3 regions of the Cytobacillus sp. FSL W7-1323 genome follow, and region 1 is predicted to be linked to each of the others. Evidence: riboswitches for the same ligand, from Rfam matches in the RefSeq annotation. Region 1 holds a riboswitch; each other region holds the start of a gene.
What was found. Region 1 has a riboswitch for thiamine pyrophosphate ahead of thiW (energy coupling factor transporter S component ThiW). Riboswitches for the same ligand answer to the same signal wherever they lie in the genome.

Region 1 (4,268 bases):
GGCATGTAAGCTCTTAGCTGCGATTTCCCCTGCTAGACTCATAGTAGCCATACCAATAACAGCCCCGTCAAACCAATTTTCTGAAACAGCAGCAGCAGTTGCTACTAATGAAGCTGTCATGCAGCCAGTTCCTGTTACCTTCGTCAAAAGATAATCTCCATTATCAATCACAACTAATTGCTTCCCATCTGTAATGACATCTTCTTTTCCACTAATAACAATGAGACAGTTTAGGACTTCAGCTGCCTCCTTTGCAAGTGCTTCAGGTGCTATTTCAATAGCCCCTGCATCAACACCACGCGTTTTTGTATTCTTACCAATAAGAGCAGAAACTTCAGAAGCATTGCCGCGAATAATGGACACTTTTATTGTGCTAATTAGCTCTTTTGCCTTATTTGTGCGATAAGTGGTTGCACCAACACCAACTGGATCAAATATTACTGGGACCCCTTTTTGATTGGCAGTTTGTCCAGCTTTAATCATTGCCGCAAACATCGCATCATTAATAGTACCAAAATTAATTACGAGCCCATCTGCCATCATAGCCATTTCTTCTACTTCTAAGAGTTGGGTGGCCATAACAGGTGAACCGCCCATTGCTAGGGTCACATTTGCACAATCATTAATAGTTACTGTATTTGTTAAATGATGAATGAGTGGGGTATGTTCTTGTAACTGCTGAAAGACTCTCTCAACTGCTTCACTTGAAATCGCCATTATCTTTCCTCCATCTTTGCTTTGTTGTATAACTCATAAAAATGATTTGTCGGACCATGCCCATGACCGAGTGCTAGGCTATGCTCAATCGCTATGGAAATATAATTTTTCGCAGACTGTATGGCCTCAATAAGTTCTTCCCCTTTTGCTAACCCAGCAGCAATGGCAGATGATAGAGTACAACCTGTACCATGGGTGTTTTTTGTCTCTACTCTTCGACCATTAAACCAGTTGAAACTTTGTCCATCCCATAATAAGTCATTCGGTTCTCCTTCTAAATGTCCACCTTTTAATAAGACGGCTTTTGGCCCTAATTCATATAATTTTTTACAAGCTTGCTCCATATCATCAACCGTGCGAATTGTCATACCCGAAAGTACTTCAGCTTCAGGAATGTTTGGCGTAATTACAGTCGCAAGTGGTAACATTTTCGCTTTTAATGCTTCAATAGCTTGTTCCTTTAAAAGATGATGTCCACCTTTTGAAACCATAACAGGATCTAACACAATCACTTTTGGACTATAATGATTTAAACGGTCTGCGACGATTTTTACAGTCTCACTAGATGACAACATCCCGATTTTGACAGCATCAACTTGGATATCATCAAACACAGCTTCTATTTGGTCTTTTATAATATTGATTTCTATATCCTGTACCGAACGTACCTCTACTGTATTTTGAGCGGTAATCGCCGTAATGACGGACATGCCAAACACACCATTGGCGGAAAAAGTTTTAAGATCTGCTTGAATCCCAGCTCCTCCTCCTGAATCAGAACCTGCGATCGTTAATGCTGTTTTCATTGATGTAACCTCCAATAGCTTTATTCTTAATTAATACTCTTAATAAACCATATCCTAAAATTGCTCCAGTAAACGAGCTCACCATAAATGCTGGTAGGAATCCGAAAAGGGTTGCTTCTTGTCCTAAAAGTAATGTACTAATCGGATAAGTCGCTACTGCCCCTATCATTCCTGTTCCAACGACTTCACCTAGTGCTGAGAAGCCAATTTTTTTCGTTTTTTGATAAAGGAACCCTGCAAGTAATGCGCCAATCATACTCCCGGGGTAGGCAAAAACACTTCCAGTCCCCATCATATTTCTCAATGTAGATGAAAGAAACGCTTGACTAACGGCATACCATGGTCCAAGAAGTACAGCAGATAATACATTCGCCAAGTGCTGAATCGGAAAAATTTTCGCTATTCCAATCGGAATAAAAATGAGACTACTCGACACAGTAGTGATGGCTGCAATCGTTGCCGTCATCGTCATTTTTTGGATTTTATTCATAGACCTTTCCTCCTTTCGATAAAAATAAAAAAGCCGCTATTTTGAATAAGCGGCTTTGGTCATCATGATATGTATGACGTCACTCGCTTCCCTACGCTAGTATTAACTAGATCAGGTTCAAAGGGTTCATCTCAGCCAAGTATTTGGCACCCCTAGCATTTATTCATATATAAAAAAAATCCTCTACTTCCAAAAGGAAGCGAGGACGACTACATCGACACACTTCCCTCCACTGGTACAAACCAGATCAGGTTCAAAGGGTTTTGAACGGCATTCAATCTCAGCCTCTATGTGAAGGCACCCCCAGTGAAAACTTATAATATATGATGTCAATATAACATGAAATGATAGAAATGAAAATAAAAAACATTGGATAGAAACGATGTTGCGACATAAAACGTTATGATATGATATTTTATATAACATTCGGGAGGACAGTCTATGGAAGATAAGAGTATTGTACTTATTGGGTTTATGGGGGTCGGAAAGACATCCATAGGAACGGAATTAGCTAAGAAATTACAGTGGGGTTTAATCGACACGGATGAACGCATTGAACAACAGTTTGGGATGTCAACTTCAAAAATTTTCCTTGATCATGGTGAAGAAGTTTTTCGAAAAGCTGAAAGCGAATTGATTGAACAACTATCTGCCGAAGAAAAACAGATTCTTTCATTAGGCGGCGGCGCCTTTTTAAACAGTAAGAACCGCGAAATTTGTTTACAAAACAGTACCGTTGTCCTTATCGAGCTCTCATGGGAAAATTGGCTCGATCGATACCCATTGATTAAAGATACAAGACCGAAATTGAATGGTCTTTCTACTGACGAAATGTATCATCTCTACAAAGAAAGACAAGCTCATTATCAACCATATCATCTAAAAATCAATGTTGACGGGAAAACAGCTGAAGAAGCTGCTGAATTGATTGTTAGTGGGATAGGATAAAGCTTGTGATGATTATGGTTATAGTTCATTAGAATGTTTCTTTTACTATCTAAGTAATTCGCATTATCCTAAACGAATTTATGAAAGCCGGGCACTCCCTTGCTCGGCTTTCATTTGTGTTTGGTTCTAAATATATTGCTGAATAACTCCCTTTTTGTGAGGCGGTTATCTCTGGTTTTCTTTCTGAGGGACTTGCTAAACCCTTTTGCGAGGCGTTCATCTCTGGTTTTCTTTCTGAGTGAATTGCTAAACTTTTTTGCAGGGCACTCATCTCTGATTCTCCTTTTGAGGGACTTGCTAAACCCTTTTGCGGGGCGCTCATCTCTGGTTTTCTTTCTGAGGGACTCGCTAAACCATTTTGCGAGGCGCTCATTTCTGGTTTTCTTTCTGAGGGACTTGCTAATCCCTTTTGCGAGGCGCTCATTTCTGGTTTTCTTTCTGAGTGACTCGCTAATCCCTTTTGCGGGGCGCTCATCTCTAATTCCCCTTCCGAGTGACTTGCTAAACCCTTTTGCGAGGCGCTCATCTCTAGTTTTCTTTCCGAGGGACTTGCTAATCCCTTTTGCGAGGCGCTCATCTCTGGTTTTCTTTCTGAGGGACTTGCTAACCCCTTTTGCGGGGCGCTCATCTCTGATTCTTCTTCCGAGTGACTTGCTAATCCCTTTTGCGGGGCGCTCATCTCTGATTCTCCTTTTGAGTGACTTGCTAAACCCTTTTGCGGGGCGCTCAGTTCTGGTTTTCTTTCTGAGTGACTTGCTAAACCCTTTTGCGGGGCGCTCATCTCTGATTCCCCTTCCGAGTGACTTGCTAAACCCTTTTGCGGGGCGCTCATCTCTGATTCCCCTTCCGAGTGACTTGCTAACCCCCTTTGCGAGGCGCTCATCTCTGATTCTCCTACTGAGTGACTTACTATCCACTTTTATTGTGATGTTATATAGATTTTTTTTGTGCACAAAGTCCTTTGTTCAACATATAACTGCTTACTAATAGATTGACCCCATCAGAATACATTTCAATCTATAAGATACTGTCACTTCTCTTCATTACTAAATAATTCAACTGTTTCTTCGGTTTTAAAACCCATTAATGATAATAAAAATAATTTCCACCACCATTAAGTGTATATTTCTCTTGTAAGAATCGTTGTATTGCGGAACTACTTATTGCTCCACCACACCAATCATAAATCGCCGTCTTTGTTACTTTTTCTGATGGAAAAAGAATAATAAAGTCATTGATTGCTTCACTTAATGCATCACAAGATGAAATGTTCCTCCTACATTTTGAGCAATGAAATTTGCGCAAAC
Region 2 (4,268 bases), 2.0 Mb from region 1:
GTTTTCATGGATTTTGGTATGGTTGGACGTTTAACTGAGGATATGAAAGAAAATTTAGCATCATTAATTATTGCCATGTTGCGGCAAAGTACCGATGGAGTCATTAAAGCCATCACTAAAATGGGTATTGTCCAAGATGATGTCGATGTTGAACTTTTAAAAATTGATGTTGATTTACTAAGAGAGAGATATTATGATATTCCGTTTAGTGAAATATCAATTGGCGAGGCAGTTAATGATTTGTTTTCCGTTGCCAATCAACATCATATACATATCCCAACAAACTTAACATTAGTGGGAAAAACATTGTTAACAATGGAAGGTATTGTTGAAAAACTTGACCCTAATATAAGCATATTAAAAATTGCTGAGCCTTTTGGTAGACGATTAATTATTAATAAATATCGACCTGATCATTTGGCGAAAGATTCGCTAGCTCATATCGGGGAGTATTTTGATATTCTAAAGGAAGCGCCGTATAATTTGAAAGATTTGATTGCCCTTATCAAAAAGGGAAAAATCCCGCTCGAACTGAATTTGCCAAACAGTGAAAAATTTCTAACGAGAATTGATCGTATCAGCAACCGGCTAGCATTTAGTATCGTGTTGCTAGCATTTTGCATTATAATGGTGGGTTTAATTATCGGTTCCGCCCTTGGCAGGCAATCATCTCTCCTATGGAATATACCAGCAGTAGAAATCGGCTTCGTCATTGCGATATTAATGTTCTTATTTCTTATATACACCATCATTAGAGCAGGGAGATTCTGACGACTCTCTGCTTTTTGTTTTGGGTAGAATTTTTCTGATTTCACTACACAAGCAATTCATGGTGAGAATATAGTGTAGAGAGGTGAACGGTTTTGTCAATAAACGTTAATGTTGCTTATGGTTAATACAAAAATTCTCATTGGCAGTCCAATTAATCAAGAACCCGATATTTTAAAAGAGTTTCTGCTATCCTTAGCCAATTTAAAAACGGATACAATGGAGATTCATTATCTTTTCATAGATGATAATCAGAATGAAGAATCAAGTAGACTACTACGTCATTTTGCCAAATGGAAGAAAGATGTTGCGATTTTATCCGCAAAAGAAGATAGTATCTATATTCGTACCGACTTTACCCATTTCTGGAATGATGCTCTCATCTGGAAGGTTGCTCGCTTCAAAGATATGCTTATTGAGCAGGCGAAATTTGAAGAATTTGATTATTTGTTTTTAATTGACTCTGATTTGCTTTTACACCCGAATACCCTTCATACACTTATTTCCACGAAAAAAGAAATTGTTTCAGAGGTATTTTGGACGGCTTGGCAAGAGGGGACAATTCCTTATCCGCAGGTGTGGTTAACAGATGAATATACCCACTGGAGACAGGCGGATGAAGGTGCCATAACAGACGAAGAAAAGGCCGTTCAAACCGAGGCTTTTATTCAACAGTTACAAACTCCAGGTGTTTATGAAGTAGGAGGATTAGGTGCGTGCACGCTAATTAGCAGGAAAGCTTTGTTAGCAGGTATTCATTTTAGTAAAATTAAAAATCTCAGTTTTTGGGGAGAAGATCGACATTTTTGTGTGAGAGCTGTGGCATTAGGACTGGATCTACATGTAGACACACATCTGCCAGCTTATCATATTTATCGTTCTTCTGACCTTACAGGCATACCCGCATTTAAAGAAAAATGTCAGTATGCTTATAGCGAACTACCTATTTATCCAGAAAAAGCAGAAAGCCATCAAATTCGCTTATCGATGATTGTGAAGAATGAAGAAGGTCGTTATTTACAAACGATGTTAAAGAAAGTAAAGCCATTTATCGATGAAGCTGTGATTATAGATGATGCTAGTACTGATCAGACTATATCGATTTTCTTGCAAGAACTAAAAGGTATGCCAATTAAATTGGTCAAGAATGCAAGCTCCCAGTTTGCCAATGAAGTGGAACTAAGAAAACAACAGTGGTTAGAAGCAACGAATGGTTTTTTAGGTTGGGTATTAAATCTTGACGCAGATGAATGGTTTGAGGAGAGTTTTATTGATTATATTGATGACTTTGTTAAACAGGATACTATCGACCTGTACTGTTTTAGACTGTATGATATGTGGGATGAAGACCATTATCGTGAAGATGAATACTGGCAAGCACATTTCTTATACCGTCCATTTCTAGCAAGAGTTAGATCAACCTTTCAGCCTGTCTGGAAAGAAACACCACAGCATTGTGGGAGATTTCCAGAAAACATCTTCCAACTTACCCACAGTTTATCCACAATACGAGTCAAGCATTTAGGCTGGGCAAAAGAAAAAGATCGATTAGAAAAATATGAGAGATATAAGCTGCTTGACCCGAATAGCCTCTATGGTAATGAGAAACAATATGAATCGATTCTAGATAAGAATCCCCGTTTAAAACAATGGTGAGAAACATAAAGCAAATGGTCAGTTTCGAAATGAACTTCGATTCATAGCTAGGAAACTATTTGTATGCTAAACTAAAAATAATTAAAAATTGTTGCAGGGGGACTCAGAAAATGAGTTGAGAAGGTTAAAACCTGACCCTTAGAACCTGTTCGTTAAGACGATCGTAGGGAGCATCTTCCAACTATATGCATATGTATGGTAGGCTCTCCATTTTCGGGGAGCCTTTTGTTTTGTTTCCCTGAACATTTTTAATTACATCTATTGAAAAGAGGGAATAGCGTGAGAGAAGAAGTCGTGTTAGTAACAGGAGCAAGTCGTGGATTAGGAGCTGCAATTGCTGAAAAGTTTGGTAAGGAGGGCTACAAAGTAGTCGTTAATTATTTTAATAATAAAGAAAAAGCAGATGCAGTAGTTGAAAAAATCGGACAAGATCGTGCATTTGCTATCCAAGCTGATGTAAGAGATCATCAAGCAGTAAAAGCAATGGTAGCAGACACAATTGCTCATTTTGGTCGCTTGGATATCGTTGTAAATAATGCATTAGTTCAATTTAAATTTGATCCTGTGGCACAGGCGAAAGTAGAGGAATTATCTTGGGCTAGCTATCAAACCCAGTTTGAAGGCGCGATAAAAGCAAGCTTAAATGTTGTTCAATCTGCTCTTCCGGCTCTAAAGGATTCACAGCAAGCCCGTGTGATTGGTATTGGCACGAATCTTTACCAGAACCCAGTCATTGCCTACCATGAATATACAACAGCCAAAGCGGCATTAATTGGCTTTACACGCAATATGGCCAAGGAGCTCGGACAGTATGATATTAATGTGAATATGGTTTCCGGTGGATTATTAGAAACAACGGATGCAAGTGCTGTTACTACCCCTGAGGTATTTGCGATTGTGGCTGATAACTCTGCTATCCGCCGTGTGACAAAACCAGAAGACGTAGCGGAAGCCGTTGTTTTCTTAGCCTCTCCAGGCGCTAGAGCGATTACGGGACAAAATCTAGTCGTTGATCATGGATTGACGATGAACTAAGATAAAAAAGGTCGTCATCTTTGTTTATGGCGGCCTTTTTCAATAAATGGACTTATTTTGTAGGTTGATAAATCAGTAAAGAGCTTATATCAGCAAATGTGAGACTAAGTCGAAGCTAAACTCCAATTTATTCGCAGAAAAGGATATTTTTAAAATAATAACTTAATTTTCTCACTAGTATTTTATTCTACTAGATGTTAAAACGGTCGATTGAACGTTCAATCAGTATTGTTCAATTTTTCCTTGTTTATATCGATAGCCAAACATAGAAGATGCTTGTAGGTGAAACTTCCGCAGTTGCTTGCTCATCGGATCCGATGCTTCCTTAGGCATCTTATCGTTAAATCCAACAACTGTCACTGCACCGAGTAATTGATTCTGGTAGTCTAGCAAAGGGACGGAAGCCGAAGAAATCGATGGAATTAAAGGTTCGGTAGCGAAGGAGATTTTCGATTGTTGAATCATTTGCCATTCTGCGTTATCGATCGCTTCCCCGTCTCCTAGCCAATCTTTTGTCAGTACTGGGTTTAAGAAACTTAAGAAAATCTTCCCTGCGGCAGATGTTGGTGGTAAGCTTCCGCCTAGTTGTGTACCAATATGAAGTGGTTCATTCGAATGACAAATCTTTGTCGTAATAGGTCCGTTGTTTGTCCATAATGAAAACGAAACGGTGCAGGAAGTAAGCGAAGAAAGTTCCTGCATATACGGAGTGATTGCATCGGCAATATCACGACTACCAAAGGCGGCTGTACCATATTGAATCAATTTGCTTCCAAGATAATACAGGTTTGTCCCTTTTTCACGATAGA
Region 3 (4,268 bases), 2.1 Mb from region 1:
GTGTTATCGCACAATTACGAGCCACTCATGAGCAATTATCTTATCATGTTACAATTGGGAATAGCGAATAAGTAATTGATAGTGGCAGGCACCATAGCAGTAGATATTGGCTTGTGGAAAGGCAAACCAATGCGAAAGAGTTTGTCCAGAACCCCTTTGCAGAAGATTGCTTATTGACCTTCTGTTCACCCACATATGGAAAGGCATTTTCATTCGATAGAGGACTTATATGACCAAGAGTAGGTCACGAAAAAGGCACTTGATTGAATTACATCAAATTAGCGTCAAATCGACGTTCATCAGCTCTACACAAGGAATAAAGAGGAGTGTAAAAAGTAGCTTAGACGCTCCTTATTTTCCGAGGTAACTATAAAAGAGGAGTTGACATACGGCCTGTAGAAGCTGGAAGGCTTTAAGAAGAACATTCCTTCTCTTATGTGTTGATCAAAGGAACGAACTTGAATCACAGTATCCAGTTATTAGTTGATACGTTAAAAAACCGCACTGAGTCTTACGAAAAGAGCAACGATTATTATCAAACCACTTTTTTTGCGATTTAAATAAATGTTTGATTGAATTGTGGGCAAGGAGGCCGGCACAAGCGACCTCCATTTAACTGTATTTCTCTATTTAAAAAGCTGAATAATTGCTCTGGGAACGGCAAAAACATAGTCTGCTATTGTCATCGTATTTTCAACCTTGTCGAACTTCTCTTCGAATCGATTAAGGTATTTTGTTAAATGATTTGTTACGATTTCTCCTTGAATCGGTTCTACACCATTTTTAAAACGAATGCGAACTGATTTTCCTTTATGAAGATCTTCTGAATCCATGATTTGAAAATGGATATGCGCTTCAGAAGAGTTACCCGAGTTCCCACATTTGCCAAGTAATTGTTTTTGAAGAACTTCTTCTCCTTCTTGGACAATGATACTGTCTTTTTTAAAATGAGCAATCATACTATATTCCTTATGCGCATGCTCTATCACAATATAGTTGCCTGGGGGGTGTTCTTCATCCATCTGCCCTGGAATATTATCATCGAGACCATCAACCACTTTTATTACTTTGCCATTTTGAGGGGCGATAACTTCCTCTGCAAATGCGTAATAACTCTCATTTTTTTCAGGTCTACCATTATATGTAGAGCCATCCTTCACCTTTAATAGATCATACGCGTACCTTTGATGTTCATATACGTAATGGTAATTAATAAATTCATTTGTGCCACCCCAGAAAACAAACCAATCATCCATCACTGGCATAATGTATTCATTCTTTGTATAAATCTTATCTGTTTCTGGAAAGACAAAGTAGGGTTTCAAATAGAGACTGACAATTGTATATTTATCATCGAATCCAACCACAACTGCTTTTGCTTTTGAGTTATCTACCCATACGAACTGACCAATGCCTATGACATCCGTCCGTGACGTAAGATGATAACTACGCACACCTTTATTAAAAGCTGCGCTCATCTCAATAAATGCCGATAATGAAACCATTCCTTGAAACACTTTTGAAGTTGCTTCATAAATTGTTTTAAAATCTTCTCTTAACCAATGATCTATAAACCTATCAGGATCTATTGACCCTACCATACCCTCTACCCCCGTAAGTTTTATTAAGATGAAAAAATTAAACGATTCTCAAGAAATATTTTGCAATTAATAGTAAAGAAACCGCCAATAGTTACTTTAATTTCACTTGAATCTTCTAACTTACCTTTCAAATCCCCTCTTAATGCTAGACCTAAATTTTCATCCTGTAATTCACCATTTACATACAACTTTTCTCCGTTAATCCAATAATTTTCGATTAATATATGATTTCCATGATGGTTTACTTCAAAAACCTTCTTCATATCAATCACTCCTTGATTATTCTACGACTATCTAGGGAATAAGTTTCACAAATAATCTGTTTTTTTACTACCAAAAAAAGATTCTTGAATTCTGATGAAAGTCATAGTATATTCTAACCGAGGATAAATTTAATACTTCCACAAGGGGAGCCTAATATGGCTGAGAGTGAGCGAGTTCGTTCTGACCCTAAGAACCTGTTAGATAATGCTAGCGTAGGGATCGTGGTTTTGGATATGAGCAATACTAGGCATCCATCACCGCCTATGTATTGCTTTTTTTCATGACAAAAAAGTAATACAGGTTTACTCGTTCGCTTCTCTTTTCGGAGAAGGAGGAAAAACATGAAACAAAATAAAACACTTTTTATGGTGGAAATTGCTATATTTGCAGCTTTGGCATTATTACTTGATTTCTTATCAGGCTTACTGATGGGGAGATTTTGGCCACAAGGTGGGTCCATCTCACTTGCTATGGTACCGGTTTTCTTAATGGCCTTTCGTTGGGGTGTTAAAGGCGGCGTCTTAACGGGCTTACTATTAGGAGGACTTCAAATCTTAACAGGAGCTGTTCCTTTTCATTTCGCCTCTTGGATCATTGACTATTTCGTAGCCTTTGCTGTTGTCGGACTCGCAGGCATCTATATGAATAAAGTTGTGCAAAATTATCAAGACGGCCAATTTGCCAAAGCAAACATGTATGTTATTAGTGGCGTTTTCTTAGGAAGTTTCTTACGCTTCTTATGCCATTATTTATCAGGCATTATCCTATTTGGTGCCTATGCTCCGGCAGATCAACCTGTCGCACTTTACTCACTCGTATATAACGGAACATATATGCTACCTACCTTTATCGTATGTGCCTTAGTAGTTGTCATGCTTTACACAACAGCCAATAAGGTCCTTCTGAAAAAAGCATATTAATCATCTAAAGGCTCTGGGGGAACTCAGGGCCTTTTTTTCAAGTCAACGTTTTGGGGGATTTTCGCACGATGAATGAACTGTGGAATCAGGGTGACATGTACATCGGCGTGATATCCATAAGATAACCATGCAAAATGAAAGCGCCAAAAGCAGCTAGACAAACCAACATCTTCTCTTCTATTTTCTCCTTGAGACCGGCAGTTTTCTTTTTGGATTTCTGAGAGGGGGAGTAGACACATCTTTATCCTTACTTTTTTTAGCAGCACTTTTCTTCCGTCAATGTCAATCTAACGATGAACACTCTTGATTATTTATGAATTTGCAACAACTATTATCTACGGTAGTTTAAACCAACATCATCTGTTTTCTTTCTTATGATTTTTGTACGTAAACACAATCGTGCGCAGTTCTCAACCTTCCTCTGCTCTCTTTTGCGCGTATACACGATTTGCGCGCAGTTCTCCGACTTTCCCTGCTCTCTTTTGCGCGTAAACACAATTTGCGCGCAGTTCTCTGACTTCCTCTTTTCTCTTTTGCGCGTATACACGATTTGCGCGCAGTTCTCTGACTTCCCCCTTCTCTCTTTTGCGCGTAAACACAATTTGCGCGCAGTTCCCTGACTTCCTCTTCTCTCTTTTGCGCATAAACACAATTTGCGCGCAGTTCCCTGACTTCCCCTGCTCTCTTTTGCGCGTAAACACAATTTGCGCGCAGTTCCCTGACTTCCTCTTCTCTCTTTTGCGCGTATACACAATTTGCGCGCAGTTCCCTGACTTCCCCCTTCTCTCTTTTGCGCGTATACACAATTTGCGCGCAGTTCCCTGACTTCCTCTTCTCTCTTTTGCGCATAAACACGATTTGCGCGCAGTTCCCTGACTTCCTCTTCTCTCTTTTGCGCGTATACACGATTTGCGCGCAGTTCTCTGACTTCCTCTTTTCTCTTTTGCGCGTATACACGATTTACGCGCAGTTCTCTGACTTCCTCTTTTCTCTTTTGCGCGTAAACATCTTTTGCGTTCAGTCTTAACTATAAACGCTCATTTAAGAATTACCGTATTGATTGGATGAAGCTGACACATATTTAAAAGATACCACCGCCCAAGTTTATATGGAGATTGTATAGCACACACGCCTAGATACTGCTGGCTCTTTCCTCTGTAGTCATGCCACCAGAGGGTCCATGTCATTGAAAATAAGGATATAATTGAACATTCTAATCATTTACATATTTATCCACTCGCATAACTTCTATGCAATAACAAGATATAATCTCTATCTCCATTCAAAAAATTTTATTTTTCGTGAACGAAAGGAGAACACTAATCGTCATAATAGTAAATCCAAAGAAAAGGGGGGCAAGGTTTGGAAGAGAAAAAATGGATTAAAGCAGCGAAAAAAGGCGATAACCAGGCGTTAGCTCACTTATTTAAGGAGAGTTATCCCCTTCTCGTTCATTATTTAATGAAGCTCACCCTTAATCGAG

Region 2: it holds a riboswitch for thiamine pyrophosphate, as region 1 does, so the genes downstream of both, MKX67_RS01850 (3-oxoacyl-ACP reductase) here and thiW (energy coupling factor transporter S component ThiW) in region 1, are expected to answer to the same signal.
Region 3: it holds a riboswitch for thiamine pyrophosphate, as region 1 does, so the genes downstream of both, thiT (energy-coupled thiamine transporter ThiT) here and thiW (energy coupling factor transporter S component ThiW) in region 1, are expected to answer to the same signal.

Annotation. Positions count from the first base shown of each region.
Region 1 covers NZ_CP151998.1:2,391,477-2,395,744, forward strand. The annotation lists gene thiM (hydroxyethylthiazole kinase) at 1-717, opposite strand, end outside; gene thiD (bifunctional hydroxymethylpyrimidine kinase/phosphomethylpyrimidine kinase) at 717-1,523, opposite strand; gene thiW (energy coupling factor transporter S component ThiW) at 1,492-2,013, opposite strand; TPP riboswitch at 2,085-2,177, opposite strand; TPP riboswitch at 2,221-2,328, opposite strand; gene MKX67_RS12255 (shikimate kinase) at 2,455-2,961, shown strand; gene MKX67_RS12260 (hypothetical protein) at 3,011-3,844, opposite strand; gene MKX67_RS12265 (nuclease-related domain-containing protein) at 4,045-4,268, opposite strand, start outside.
Region 2 covers NZ_CP151998.1:341,794-346,061, forward strand. The annotation lists gene MKX67_RS01840 (AarF/ABC1/UbiB kinase family protein) at 1-771, shown strand, start outside; gene MKX67_RS01845 (glycosyltransferase) at 889-2,424, shown strand; TPP riboswitch at 2,510-2,611, shown strand; gene MKX67_RS01850 (3-oxoacyl-ACP reductase) at 2,704-3,459, shown strand; gene MKX67_RS01855 (IclR family transcriptional regulator) at 3,682-4,268, opposite strand, start outside.
Region 3 covers NZ_CP151998.1:270,002-274,269, reverse strand. The annotation lists gene MKX67_RS01480 (M23 family metallopeptidase) at 627-1,601, opposite strand; gene MKX67_RS01475 (hypothetical protein) at 1,625-1,864, opposite strand; TPP riboswitch at 1,998-2,102, shown strand; gene thiT (energy-coupled thiamine transporter ThiT) at 2,207-2,785, shown strand; gene MKX67_RS01465 (hypothetical protein) at 3,196-3,591, opposite strand; gene sigY (RNA polymerase sigma factor SigY) at 4,148-4,268, shown strand, end outside.